Regions from separate parts of the Pantoea sp. SGAir0430 genome, predicted to be linked through region 1. Evidence: predicted binding sites of a transcription regulator. Region 1 holds the regulator's gene; each other region holds the start of a gene.
The links. Region 1 encodes Fur, which represses iron uptake genes when iron is present. Its sites were predicted from a motif close to ATAATAATGAGAACNACTATCAA; they were not measured.

Region 1 (3,506 bases):
GACTGGGTGCTGGATAACATCACTATTCCGGTGCATCCGCGTCAGTACGAGTTCTCGCGCCTGAATCTGGAATATGCGGTGATGTCGAAGCGTAAGCTGACGCAGCTGGTGAGCGAGAAGATTGTTGAAGGCTGGGACGATCCGCGCATGCTGACCGTATCCGGTCTGCGCCGTCGTGGCTATAGCGCGGCGTCAATCCGCGAATTCTGCCGCCGTATCGGTGTGACTAAGCAGGACAATATTGTTGAGATGGCGTCGCTGGAGTCGTGCATTCGTGACGACCTCAACGAGAACGCGCCGCGCGCCATGGCGGTGCTGGATCCACTGAAAGTGGTAATCGAGAACCTGCCGGCCGGGCATGAAGAAATCATCAGCATGCCGAACCACCCGAACAAACCGGAGATGGGCACGCGTGAGGTGCCGTTCAGCCGTGAAGTGTGGATCGATCGCGCCGACTTCCGTGAAGAGGCCAACAAGCAGTACAAGCGTCTGGTGCTGGGTAAAGAAGTTCGTCTGCGCAACGCTTACGTCATTCGTGCCGAGCGCGTGGCGAAAGATGAAGCCGGCAACATCACCTGCATCTACGCTACCTGCGATGTCGACACCCTGAGCAAAGATCCGGCCGATGGCCGCAAGGTCAAAGGCGTTATTCATTGGGTATCGGCGATTCACGCGCTGCCTGCTGAATTCCGCCTGTACGATCGTCTGTTCAGCGTGCCAAACCCGGGCGCGGCCGAGGATTTCCTCACCACCATTAACCCGAACTCGCTGGAGATCAAACAGGGCTTCGTTGAGCCGGGTCTGCGTGCCGCCAGCGCGCTGGCGCCGTATCAGTTTGAGCGCGAAGGTTACTTCTGCGCTGATAGCGTGTACTCGCAGCCGTCGAAACTGGTGTTCAACCGCACCGTGGGTCTGCGTGATACCTGGGCAAAAATCGGCGAATAATTTTACTGCTTGATAGCACGATATGATCAGCAAAGGGCGAGCAATCGCCCTTTTTTATTGCCCGTTATCTGCAAACGGGAATCGATTATGCTGAACCAGACAAAAAACAGTAATTGCGCGCGATTACGACTAATCTGACTTTAATAAAATTAACTAATTTACCCGTGTGAAATCGTTATTTTCAGGTAGGCTATGCGCTCTTAAATGTTGCTGTGCGGGTTAGCGAAGGAAGAAAAATGACAAGTCTCGCTCTGGAAGCCAAACATAGCGTGGTGGTTTTACATCAGCTTATCGAACGTATTTTTAATCAGGCCGAAGGCAGCGATGACAGTATGGATCTGCTGCTGTCGCACTTTCATCCCGACTTCAAAATGGTGACGCCGCAAGGCAAACAGCTCGATCTCAATGACACTGAAACCCTGTTTCGCAAACTGCACGGGCAGCGGGAAGGGATGCGAATCGCCACCAGTGAGCATGCCATCATTTCCCAGCAGCAGCAGGAAGTGACCATTCAGTATCACGAACTGCAAATGCTTAACGGCAACAACCAGACCCGCATTTCGCTGGCGGTGCTGGACTGCAGCACGCCGGTTCCGCGCTGGCGCTATTTGCAGGAAACGCTGGTCGCCTGAACGCAGCCATAAAAAAACCGGTGCCTGGCACCGGTTTTTTTATACTGCATAGCATATTCAATTACTGATCGTGGAGCGTCTCGTCTTCGCGGCAGTCTCCCAGCGCACAGTGGCCGTACAGATACAGGCTGTGGTTGCTGAGTTTGATACCGTGGCGTGTTGCAATCTCACGCTGACGCGTTTCGATAGATTCATCGCTAAACTCGATCACTTTGCCGCAGTCGAGGCAAATCAGGTGATCATGATGATGCTGCTGGGTCAGTTCGAACACGGATTTCCCGCCTTCGAAGTTATGACGCGTCACGATGCCGGCGTCGTCAAACTGGTTCAGAACACGGTATACCGTCGCCAGACCAATCTCTTCGCCCATGTCGATCAGGCGTTTGTACAAATCTTCCGCACTGACATGATGGGACTCGGGTCCGGGTCCCTGAAGCACTTCCAGAATCTTCAGTCTGGGCAGCGTGACTTTCAGGCCAGCCTTTTTCAATGCGGAGTTGTTGTCAGTCATGCGGATATTGTCCTGTTACTTTGCTAGTCACTTACGGCGCAAAGGCCTTGAATGTGTGGTCAACGCGCATTCTCATTTGCGTCTCATTATAGAGCTCAGCCTGCGAAATGAAAACCGGCTGCGGCGGACAATTCCCCGGATGCTGTAAGGAGAAATGTCGTGAACCTCAGCGGGATCGTGCAGATCGATGTTCCTTTTCGCGCAGTCTCAGTCTGATGCCCGAGGAATAAGCAGATGACCGTTGCGGGTATTCTACAGAATTGAGGGAAAAAGTTAAAAAACCGTAGCTATTATTTTTATAGGTAATTCCATTGCCCGATGTGAGCCAGCGCCCACATCGGACAGGAAAGCATCAGGCTTCGATGATCGCCTGCAGCTGCAGCTCGTCAAAGATCTGCTTAACCCATTTGTCGACGCGCTCGTTAGTCAGTTCAGGCTGACGATCTTCATCGATGGCGAGGCCGAGGAAGTGTTTGTCGTCTGCCAGACCTTTAGAGGCTTCGAAGTGGTAACCTTCGGTTGGCCAGTGGCCCACAATCACTGCGCCGTTTGGCTCAATGATGTCGCGAATGGTGCCCATCGCGTCACAGAAGTACTCGGCATAATCTTCCTGATCGCCGCAGCCAAACAGCGCTACCAGCTTACCGTTGAAATCAATCTCTTCCAGCGTCGGGAAGAAGTCATCCCAGTCGCACTGGGCTTCACCGTAGTACCAGGTCGGAATACCCAGCAGCAGAATATCGAATGCTTCGAGATCTTCTTTGGTGCTCTTAGCAATGTCATGCACTTCGGCGACATCTTTACCCAGTTGTTTCTGGATCATTTTTGCAATGTTTTCAGTGTTGCCGGTATCGCTGCCGAAGAAAATGCCTACGATTGCCATGGAGTGAGTAACCTCTTAAATCCTGATTGTGAAAGTAAGTCAGAAGACGACACAGTTATGCGAATGATAGCAGACCGGCGAAAAGCGCGGAATGTGTAAAGCGCTGAGTTTGTGTTCCAGCGTGCGGTCTGCGCACGTTACGCCAGTTTGAGCTGCGCCAGCAGCATTTGTTCAATCAGTTCACTGCGGCTGATGTTCTGCTGCTCGGCCAGCGTATTAAGCGCGTCGACCGCTTCGCTGGACATTTTCAGCTCAACGCGGCGCAGGCCGCGCACCCGGTCGCGCTTCAGCTGGTTGCGCTTATTAATGCGCAGCTGCTCATCACGCGACAGCGGACTGGTTTTAGGGCGACCGGGACGCCGCTCGTCTGCGAAGAGATCGAGCGTGGTACGATCTGTCTGTTCTTTTGCCATGGTTTGTGAAACTGCGTGGGCGCGAACGGCGGAAAGGCGCTGCGCGATTTAAACATTTATCGGCCCGACCGCGGCGAAAAAAGCATCCGCGGCAAATTTTTAGCGCGACATCATACTCCAGC
Region 2 (3,506 bases), 1.8 Mb from region 1:
GCGTGCTCAACGTCTACGACGGCAGCACGCTGATCGGCAGCGTGCAGGTCGGCGCAGACGGCAACTGGCGCTTTATCACGCCAGAGCTCAGCGATGACTCGCACAGCCTCAGCGTCAGCTACGGCGCTTACGGCGCTGGCCTGCCGGCGTACAGCATCGTCGTGGACGCCACGCCACCGGGCGAGGTGGAAATCAACGCGCTCGCCCCGCTCGGCCTGACGCTCAGCGACGTGGTGGAAGCCGGTCAGCAGGGCCTGTTCATTGACGACGGCAAAACCCAGCTGCGCGTCAGCGGCCAGGCCGGCGACAGCGTGCAGCTTAGCGACATCCTGCCGGAAGGCGAAGCGGTCAGCGGCTGGACGCAGCAAACCGGCACCGTGACCATCGCTGGCAACCAGTACCATGTGTTCAGCCACGGCGACGCGGAACTGCTGGTGCAGGACGGCGTAACGGTGAATCTGGTTTAACCGCGGTTCGCCACCGCATAATGACATGGCGGCCTGCTCTGGCCGCCATAATAAAAAAGGTCGTCATGAATGACGACCCTACAGATATGGTGCTGGTATTACGCCGGTGAAACTATTTCTTCACCGTCTCCATGCCCATCAAACCAATCTTCAGATAACCCGCTTCACGCAGCTGATCCATCACCGACATCAGCGTTTCATAATCGACTGATTTGTCCGCCTGGAAGAAGATGGTTGTCTCTTTGTTACCTTCGGTTTGCGCGGTGAGTGCGTTTACCAGCGTATCTTTGGTCACCGCATCGTTACCGATGTAGATCTGTTTATCCGCTTTGATCGACAGATAAACCGGCTTCTCCGGACGCGGCTGCGGCGCGCTGGTGGAAGCAGGCAGATTGACGCGCACATCCACCGTGGCGAGTGGCGCAGCGACCATGAAGATGATCAGCAGCACCAGCATGACGTCGATAAACGGCGTCACGTTGATTTCGTGCATTTCGCCATCGCCGACCGCATCATCGTTTAAACGCATCGCCATAATACTTATCCTACGCGCAGTTTCTGGGCCGCCGCCGGACGGTTAACTTCTTTTGCGGTATCGACGTTGCCGAGGTCCAGATCGCGGCTCTGCAGCAGCAGTACCTGCGCCGCCACGTCGCCCAGTGAGGCTTTGTAGCTGGCAATCATGCGGGCAAAGACGTTATAGATCACCACCGCCGGGATTGCCGCTACCAGGCCAATCGCCGTCGCCAGCAGCGCTTCCGCGATGCCCGGTGCCACCACCGCGAGGTTGGTGGTCTGGGTTTTCGCGATACCAATAAAGCTGTTCATGATGCCCCACACGGTGCCGAACAGACCGATAAACGGGGCGACGGAACCGATGGTGGCGAGGAAACCATTACCGCGACCAGCGTGGCGGCTGAAGCCTGCAACGCGACGCTCAAGGCGGAAGCTGGTGCGCTCTTTAATGCCGTCGAGGTCTTCACTGCCGGCAGAGAGTTCCAGTTCGTTACGCGTGTCGGCGAGCAGCACAGCACTGTGGCTATTGGCTTTGAAGTTTTCGGCCGCGCGATACGCGTCATTCAGTGAGCGCGCTTCGCCCAGCGCCAGCTGTTCACGCTTCAGGCGACGTTTCGCCCCGCTCAGCTCCGCGTATTTGCCAAAGAAAATCGCCCAGGTAACGACCGAGGCCAGCAACAGGCCGATCATCACAATTTTTACCACGATATCGGCATGCTGATACATGCCCCAAACGGAGAGGTCCGTTTGCATCAAGTCACTGGCTACCACGCTGCGTCTCCGACTTCTGTTGCACCGTTCACGATTGAAGCGCGGATCATAGCAAAAAAACCGACCGAAGTGATAGTGGTTCTCATTACTATTTACAAAGCTGTAACCCGCTGAATTGATACGGCGCAATGTTTAGCGCGATAAATCGCGCCGCTACGGTTGGGTGCGGTTTGTGGGATGCAGCAGCAGGCACGGTTGCGCGATGAATTGTGCGGCTACGGTTCGGTGCGATTTGCGGAATTGAGCAACAGGCACGGTTGCGCGATGAATCGCGCCGCTACGGTTCGGTGCGATTTGCGGAATGGAGCAACAGACACAGTTGCGCGATGAATCGCGCCGCTACGATTTGGTGCGATTTGCGGGATGGAGCAACAGGCACGGTTGCGCGATAAATCGCGCCGCTACGGTTAGATGCGGTTTGCGGAATGGTGCAACTGGCATGGACGAACATCCCGCACGGGTTGTAGCGGCGCAATTTATTGCGCTTTGCTTTTCCGCCGCGTAATAAAAGCCACAACCAGCCTCTTTCCATGATTGTGCTGGCGTCACTCTGATATTCGGCAAACGGGCTCAACCCCGCGCCGCGATTCGTGGTAAGTTGGATGCTTTGTGAGACGTGTCAGGAAAGGCAGTGATGGCAACGAAAAAAATTGATACCCGGCTTGTCACCGCGGGACGCAGCAAACGTTACACTCAGGGCTCGGTTAACAGCGTCATTCAGCGCGCATCCTCACTGGTTTTTGACTCCGTCGCGGACAAACAACGCGCCACCGCCGGACGCGCCAGCGGTGAACTGTTTTATGGCCGGCGCGGCACCCTCACCCATTTTTCCTTCCAGGATGCGATGACCGAACTGGAAGGCGGCGCCGGCTGCGTGCTCTATCCGTGCGGTGCGGCCGCGGTCGCCAATGCCATCCTCGCGTTTGTCACCAGCGGCGATCACATTCTGGTCAGCGGCGCGGTGTACGAACCCACCCAGGATTTTTGCACCAAAATTCTCGCGAAGCTTAACGTCACTACCACCTGGTTTGATCACTGCATCGGCAGTGAAATCGGCGAGCTGGTGCAGCCGAACACCCGCGTGGTGTTCCTTGAATCACCGGCTTCCATCACCATGGAAGTGCAGGACATTCCGGCAATTGTCGCGGCGGTGCGCGCCAAAGCACCAGACGCGGTGATCATGATTGATAATACCTGGGCGGCGGGCGTGCTGTTTAACGCGCTGGAGCATGGCATCGACATTTCGATCCAGGCCGGCACCAAATACATCATCGGCCACAGCGATGCGATGATCGGCACTGCGGTGGCCAACGAACGCTGCTGGGCGCAGCTGCGCGAAAACTCCTATCTAATGGGCCAGATGGTGGATGCAGACACCGCGTACATGGCCAGCCGCGGCCTGCGCACGCTGGCTACGCGTCTGCGTCAGCACGAAGAGAGCGGCCTGCGCGTGGCCGAATGGCTGGCGGCACAGCCGGAAGTGGCGCGCGTCAACCATCCGGCGCTGGCGCAGTGCAAAGGCCACGAATTCTGGCGGCGCGACTTCAGCGGCAGCAGCGGGCTGTTCTCATTCATCCTGCATGAAAAACTCACCCCGGCGCAGCTGGCAAATTATCTCGATCGCTTCCACCATTTCAGTATGGCCTACTCGTGGGGCGGCTTTGAATCGCTGATTCTGGCGAACCAGCCGGAAGAGCTGGCGGCAATTCGTCCGGCGGGCGGCGTGGATTTTGACGGCACGCTGGTGCGTCT
Region 3 (3,506 bases), 1.7 Mb from region 1:
AAGCGCTGCTGCCGCTGCTGTGGGAGATGTTCTCCAACCATCCTAACCTGCTGCCCGCCTGGTTTGCCGATGATGCCAGCGCGCCGCAGATGGAAAAATATGTGGTGAAACCGCTGTTTTCCCGCGAAGGTGCCAACATCACCATCGTGGAAAACGGTCAGGAAATCGCGCGCGCCGACGGCCCCTATGGCGAAGAGGGCATGATCGTCCAGCAGTTCTGGCCGCTGCCGAAGTTTGGCGACAGCTACACGCTGATTGGCAGCTGGCTGATTGACGATCAGCCTGCCGGTATCGGTCTGCGTGAAGATCGCGCGCTGATCACCCAGGATCTGTCGCGTTTCTATCCGCACACCTTTATTGAGTAACGCACGTGCCGCCCGGTCTGCGGGCGGCACAGGTGTCAGCCAACCTGCACGGACAGCATACTGATCGAACCCATCTCCATGCCTTCCACCGGGATGCTCACCGCCTCACCTTCAGCTCGCGCTCCGAGAATATACAGCAGCGGCAGATAGTGCTCCGGCGTCGGGTTAGCCAGCTGCGCGCCTTCATGCTGCTGATAATTCACCAGCGGATGCTGCGCCGCTTCGCCTTCGTAGTCCAGATTATCGCGCACAAACTGGTTGAAGCTCTCCGCCCACGGATAAGCGCTTTCCGCACCCTGCCAGCGAATCATGCGCAGGTTATGTACCACGTTGCCGCTGGCCACCAGCATCACGCCTTCGTCACGCAGCGCCGCCAGTTTACGTCCCAGCGCAAAATGCCACGCCGCCGGCTGGGTGCCATCGATGCTGAGCTGAATCAGCGGAATGTCCGCCTGTGGATACATCTTCGCCAGCACGCCCCACGAGCCGTGATCAAAGCCCCACTGCTGATCGGCCTGCACCGCCACCGGCGCCAGCAGATCGATAACGCGCTGTGCCAGCGATGGCGAACCCGGCGCCGGATAGCGCACGTCGAACAGCGCCTGCGGGAAGCCACCAAAATCATGGATGGTGCGCGGATTGCTCATCGCCGTCACCGCCGTGCCGCGCGTGTACCAGTGCGCCGAGATGGCGAGAATAGCGCGCGGACGCGGCAGGGTTTCGCCCAGCTTCTGCCATACGCGGGTATAACGGTTGTCTTCTAATACGTTCATCGGGCTGCCGTGGCCGAGAAACAGAGCGGGCATGCGGGTCATTATTCATCCTCTGGCGTCGGGATCGCGTTAATGACTGTCACGATACGCGCTTTCGCCAAGGGAAAAACGCTGATAAGCGTGATGATGTTTATCAGCAAATTTGAACAAGATTTTGCCGACATAACTTTACGCTAAATAACTCGATATTTTATGGGGTTAACTATATTGTAACTGGTAATCATTATCATTAAGGAGCCCATTATGTCAGTACCTTTGCTGCTAACCATCCTGGCTGGCGGTGCCACTTTCGTCGGCGCGATTTTTGGCGTGCTCGGTCAGAAGCCGTCGAACCGCGTACTGGCCTTTGCGCTCGGCTTTGCCGCCGGCATCATGTTGCTGATTTCCCTGATGGAGATGCTGCCTGCTGCGCTGCATGCGGAAGGCATGTCGCCGGTGCTTGGCTACGGCATGTTCATGCTCGGCTTACTGGGTTATTTCGCCATGGATCGCCTGCTGCCGCACCAGCATCCGCAGGACCTGATGGCGGTCAATCGCCGCCCCACTAACCTGAAACGCACCGCGATCCTGCTGACGCTCGGTATCAGCCTGCATAACTTTCCCGAAGGCATTGCCACCTTTGTCACCGCCAGCAGCGATATGGAACTGGGGCTGGGCATCGCGCTGGCCGTCGCGATCCACAATATTCCGGAAGGGCTGGCGGTGGCCGGACCGATGTACGCCGCCACCGGCTCGAAAGCCAAAGCGCTGTTCTGGGCCTGCCTGTCCGGCATGGCGGAGATTCTTGGCGGCATTATCGCCTTTCTGCTGCTGGGGCCGGCGGTCTCACCGGTGATGATTGCGGCCATCATGGCGGCGGTGGCGGGCATTATGGTGGCGCTGTCCGTGGATGAACTGATGCCGCTGGCGCGCGAAATCGACCCGCATAACAACCCCAGCTACGGCGTACTGTGCGGCATGACGGTGATGGGCCTGAGCCTGACGTTGCTGCAAACCAGCGGGGTAGGCTGACGCGAGATTCGTCTCATTCACCACCACTTCGGCCTTAACTCTCAACGACTTAGGCTTGTTAAGGCGTAGTCGAGACGGGTCTTGTTAACACCCGACTGCGGGCTCATTACACTCCACGCGACTCTTAGAAAGCAGTGGAGTGTTATGTTAATTCAGGGAGCCATTTTATGCCTGGCGATGAATATCTATCATGAAGCGCGCGGCGAACCGGTAAAGGGGCAGATTGCCGTCGGCACTGTCACCATGAACCGGGCTAACTGGGACGTCAAAGAGATCTGTCCGGTGGTGTACGCACCCAAACAGTTCTCCTGGACGTCTCTGCACAAACATCCCCATCGCCATCCGCCGCAGCATGACAAAAGCTGGCAGCGCGCGCAGCGCCTGGCCCAGCGGATTGTCGAGGGTAAGCTGGCGGATGTGACAAAGGGCGCGACCTTCTTTCATGCGCACAGCGCCAGACCCGCGTGGCGCCACGCCTTCCAGCGTACCGTGGTGATAGGCAATCACGTTTTTTACGCCAGCCGTTAATCATAAAAAAAGGCCGGATGCATCACATCCGGCCTTATTTATTTCACGTCGGCTTAGCTGGCCTGACGGGTTTCATGCTGGCGGCGCCAGGCCACCAGGTCTTCAATGGTCACCACCGGCATGGCGTGCTGCTTCGCAAACGCAATCACTTCCGGCGCGTGCGCCATGCTGCCGTCATCATTGGTCAGTTCGCACAGCACACCCGCAGGTTTGAAGCCCGCCAGCGTCACCAGATCGAGCGTCGCTTCGGTGTGGCCGCCGCGCGCCAGCACGCCGCCGTCGCGCGCGCGCAGCGGGAATACGTGGCCGGGACGATTCAGATCGGACGGTTTAGCGTCATCGGCAATCGCCGCGCGGATGGTGGTAATACGGTCGGAGGCCGATACGCCGGTCGTCACGCCGCTGGCCGCTTCAATGGTCACGGTAAAACCGGTGCCGTAAGAGCTGGTGTTGTTCTCTACCATCATCGGCAGCTCCAGCTGCTGGCGGCGCGCTTCGTTAATGCACAGGCAGACAATGCCGCTGCCGTGACGAATGCTCAGCGCCATCTGTTCCACGGTCATGGTTTCGGCGGCGAAGATCATATCGCCTTCATTTTCGCGATTTTCATCGTCCAGCACCATCACGCCGCGCCCGTTGCGCAGCGCATCGATGGCGCGTTCTACACGCTGTTCCGGCGTGCCAAATTCAGAAAGAAGCGTCTGATTCATGGTAAAAAAACCTTATTAATAAAATATGAGTTACCAGAACCAGGGCGAGCTTAGGAGTGCGTAGAAAACACATGGCAATAACGTGACGCGGGCGCAGCCCGGCTGATGCCGTTACCCTC
Region 4 (3,506 bases), 610 kb from region 1:
ATTGATGCTGTTTTCCGCTTTCAGATTCGGATTACCCTGCAGATAGCAGGCGCCGGTGCTGTCGGCGCAGCCCTGGCCGTTGCTGTACAGCAGGTAGTTCGGGTTCGTCTGGTACAGACTCGGCGCTTTGTAAGCCCGGCCAATCCCCATCTTCAGCGTGAAGTCATCGCCCAGCCCCTGTGACAGGTTAAGCGACGGGCTCCAGTTGTTGCCAACGATGGAGTGATGATCGAAGCGCAGCGCCGGCGTCAGCATGGTGCTGTCGGTCAGCTCCATGTTGTCTTCGGCAAACAGGGAGAAAATCTCCGCCTGGGCATAAGGACTGCGGCCGGTGCTGGCGATGCCTGGCACAGCGCCGTTGCTGGCGGCCTGGGTGGTCGACGAAGGATCTTTCATGCGCTGCTGGTTCCACTCGGTGCCCAGCGTCGCGGTCTGATTGACGCCCAGCTCAAACGGCAGGCTGATTTCACTGTGCAGCAGCACATCGTCCAGCTGGATGGTATTGAACCCGCTGTTGGAGAAGATCCCTTCCGTGCCGCCCGCCAGACCTTCATTGATGCGCGTATTGCGGGTTTTCTCGTAGCGCGCCCAGCTGCTGGTGCTGATGCCGTTGTCCCACGCGCCGGTCCATTTCAGTGAAATATTCTGGCGATACAGACGGTTGGTTTCATCGCCGTACAGGCTCTTTACCAGCGCGTTAGTGTTGGTGTTCTGCGTATCGCCCGCGTACAGGTTGCCCTGACGACTGTAACCAGCCTGCAACTCCAGCGTCTGCATGGGGGCAAACGCCCAGCTCAGCAACGCATTGATGTCTTTGTTCACCGAGCCTTCGCGGCCTGCCGGGTAGCTGCCGGCATAGCTGCCGGTGCGCGCTGCCGCATGTCCTTCATTGATGTCGTACGCGTCGGCCTGAGTTTTGGCTAAACCGCCATACAGCCGGAAGTTGAAGTCGTCGCCCAGCGGCCCTTCAAGGCTGAAGTTGGTGCGTTTGGTCGCCCCTTCCGATTTGTGTTCCGGCGCGTTGAAGTAGGTATTCCACGAACCGTGCCACTGCTGATCGCTGTACTTTTTGGTGATGATGTTCACTACACCGCCCGCCGCGCCGTTACCGTAGCGCACCGCGGCCGGCCCGCGAATCACGTCGATGTGATCAATCATCTCCGGCGGCACCCAGTTAGTATCGCCGCGCGTATCACGCTCACCGCGCCAGCCGAGACGCACTGAGTTACGGCTGGTGATCGGCATGCCGTCCACCATAATCAGGGTATTTTCCGGTCCCATGCCGCGAATATCGATCTGACGGTTGTTGCCGCGCTGGCCGCTGGTCGAGTTACCGGTCAGGTTAACCCCCGGCATGGTACGGATAATTTCTGAGACATCGCGCGCCGGCGGATGCTTTTTGATCTCATCGGCGGTGATGGTGGAAACCCCCGGTGCCTGCAGCGTCTGCTGCTGGGCCGTCACCATTAAGGTGCCACCGTCCATTGCGCTGGCGTCGGGAGAAGAGGCGTTGCTGGAAGTCGTCTTGCTGGAAGTCTCTGCTGCCCAGGCGCTGCCGGAGAGCAGTGAGGCGCTGAGCCCCAGTTCGATCAAAATAGCGAAGGTTAACCGCGAGTAATGCTTCATTTTTTTCATTCCTGGAAGGCCAGTTCTGCGCCACAGCGGAGTGACTGGCGAGCCGGTGAGAAGATCCCTGTCTTTATCGCGCAGCCGTTCACACCTGGCAGGGCCATCCTTTGCTGAATCCCATGACTTACCGGGTGCCAGACGGAACGTGCGTGCTCATTTTGAGCGCAGTCACCCTATTGCAAATGCAAATAATTATCAATAGTATTATTTATCAATCCTATGTAAACCTCCCCGTACAGACGGCGACTGGCAGCCCCTATGACCTGGCGAAATGATGGAATTGGTAGCGAAGCCTGGTGGCAGGAGCAACAGACTCAGGGCATTCCGCGCATTGAGCCGCAGCAGGATGGCACCTGTCTGGTGACCTTCTTCTGGCGCGATCCGCAAGGCAGTGAAACCACCTCCCACACCCAGCGCGTGTGGATCAACATCACCGGCGTGACCGATCACCACCAGCATCGCCCGCCGCAATCGCTGATGCGCGTCGCCAGTAGCGATGTCTGGTACTGGCAAACTGTGCTGCCGTCACACTGGCGCGGCAGCTACTGCCTGATGCCGGATCGGCAGGCCAGCGATTTCAGCGGCGAGCCTGACATGCATGCGCTGCGCCACTGGTGGCGCGAAAAATTCCCTGCCGCGCAGGCCGATGCGCTCAATCCGCTGCGCAGCTGGTCCGGCGGACGCGGCATGGGCGTGTCACCGCTGCACCTGCCTGACGCGCCCGACCAGCAGGTGTGGCGTGCGGTGGATGAGGGCCGCGCCCCGGCGCTGACGCTGCAGGTGCAGCAGTGGGACAGCGCGCTGCTCGGCAATCGTCGCCGGGTGTGGCTGTACGCCACAGGCGAGGCGCAGCACGGCCCGCGTCCGCTGGCGATACTGCTCGATGGTCAGTTCTGGGCGCAGCAGATGCCGATCGCCGGCCCGCTGCAGCAGCTGACCGCCGCGGGCAAGCTGCCGCCGGCGGTCTACCTGTTTATCGACATCATCGATCGCGAACACCGCAGCCGCGAGCTGCCATGCAATCCGCAATTCTGGCAGGCGGTGCAGCAGGAGCTGTTGCCGCAGGTGGCACGCTGGATGCCGTACGATGCGCAGCCGGCGCGCACGCTGGTTGCCGGACAAAGCTTCGGCGGTCTGGCCGCGGTGTTTGCCGCGCTGCACTTTCCCCACACCTTTGGTAATGCGCTCAGCCTGTCCGGCTCCTTCTGGTGGCCGGAGCGTGGTAACCCGCATGGCTGGCTGCTGCAGGCGCTGGACCATGGCCTGGCACCTCGCCAGCCGCTGCGTTTCTGGCTGGAAGCAGGCCAGCGTGAAGGCCTGATTCTGCAAGCCAATCAACAATTACAACAACAACTTACCGCTGCCGGCTATCAGGTGCATTACCAGCCGGTAGAGGGCGGCCATGACGCGCTGTGCTGGCGCGGTGGCCTGCTCGACGGTCTGCAAGCTTTGTGGCGCAATCCAAATTCATTCATCACGCCAGACGTGAACCGGAGCGACAGTAAATTCTCTGATGAACGACACTATGATTGACCAACAAACTCTGCCGCTGGTGGCGGCGCAGCCTGGCATCTGGATCGCCGACCAGCTCAGCCGCCATCACAACGCCTACGCGGTCGCGCACTTTGTCGAACTGCGCGGCGACATCAACAGCGCGCTGCTGGCGCAGGCCATCGTCGACGGCATGCAGGAAGCCGATACCCTGAATATGGCGTTCGGCGAAATCGACGGCGAGCCGCTGCAGTGGCCGCAGCCGCAGACCTTCAGCCTGCCAGACATCGTTGATCTGCGCGGCGAAGCGGATGCCGCTGCCGCCGCGCGCGCCCTGATGCGTGCCGATATGCAGGGGGACCTACGTGTGCTGAGTGGCGCACCGC

Region 2: exbB (tol-pal system-associated acyl-CoA thioesterase) is a predicted target of Fur. The motif match lies at 1,824-1,846, and genes of this name have one in related genera.
Region 3: zupT (zinc transporter ZupT) is a predicted target of Fur. The motif match lies at 1,346-1,368, and genes of this name have one in related genera.
Region 4: fes (enterochelin esterase) is a predicted target of Fur. The motif match lies at 1,812-1,834, and genes of this name have one in related genera.

The regions. Positions count from the first base shown of each region.
Region 1 is NZ_CP039427.1:1,804,454-1,807,959, reverse strand. Features, by position in the region: gene glnS (glutamine--tRNA ligase) at 1-945, shown strand, start outside; gene E7738_RS08710 (hypothetical protein) at 1,182-1,577, shown strand; gene fur (ferric iron uptake transcriptional regulator) at 1,639-2,088, opposite strand; gene fldA (flavodoxin FldA) at 2,441-2,971, opposite strand; gene ybfE (LexA regulated protein) at 3,109-3,384, opposite strand.
Region 2 is NZ_CP039427.1:3,582,493-3,585,998, reverse strand. Features, by position in the region: gene E7738_RS16920 (Ig-like domain-containing protein) at 1-467, shown strand, start outside; gene exbD (TonB system transport protein ExbD) at 580-1,002, opposite strand; gene exbB (tol-pal system-associated acyl-CoA thioesterase) at 1,008-1,736, opposite strand; gene metC (cystathionine beta-lyase) at 2,389-3,506, shown strand, end outside.
Region 3 is NZ_CP039427.1:3,547,827-3,551,332, reverse strand. Features, by position in the region: gene E7738_RS16770 (glutathionylspermidine synthase family protein) at 1-365, shown strand, start outside; gene ygiD (4,5-DOPA-extradiol-dioxygenase) at 401-1,180, opposite strand; gene zupT (zinc transporter ZupT) at 1,382-2,149, shown strand; gene E7738_RS16755 (cell wall hydrolase) at 2,294-2,677, shown strand; gene ribB (3,4-dihydroxy-2-butanone-4-phosphate synthase) at 2,731-3,387, opposite strand; FMN riboswitch at 3,497-3,506, opposite strand, start outside.
Region 4 is NZ_CP039427.1:2,411,412-2,414,917, forward strand. Features, by position in the region: gene E7738_RS11575 (TonB-dependent siderophore receptor) at 1-1,626, opposite strand, end outside; gene fes (enterochelin esterase) at 1,888-3,162, shown strand; gene E7738_RS11585 (enterobactin synthase subunit F) at 3,155-3,506, shown strand, end outside.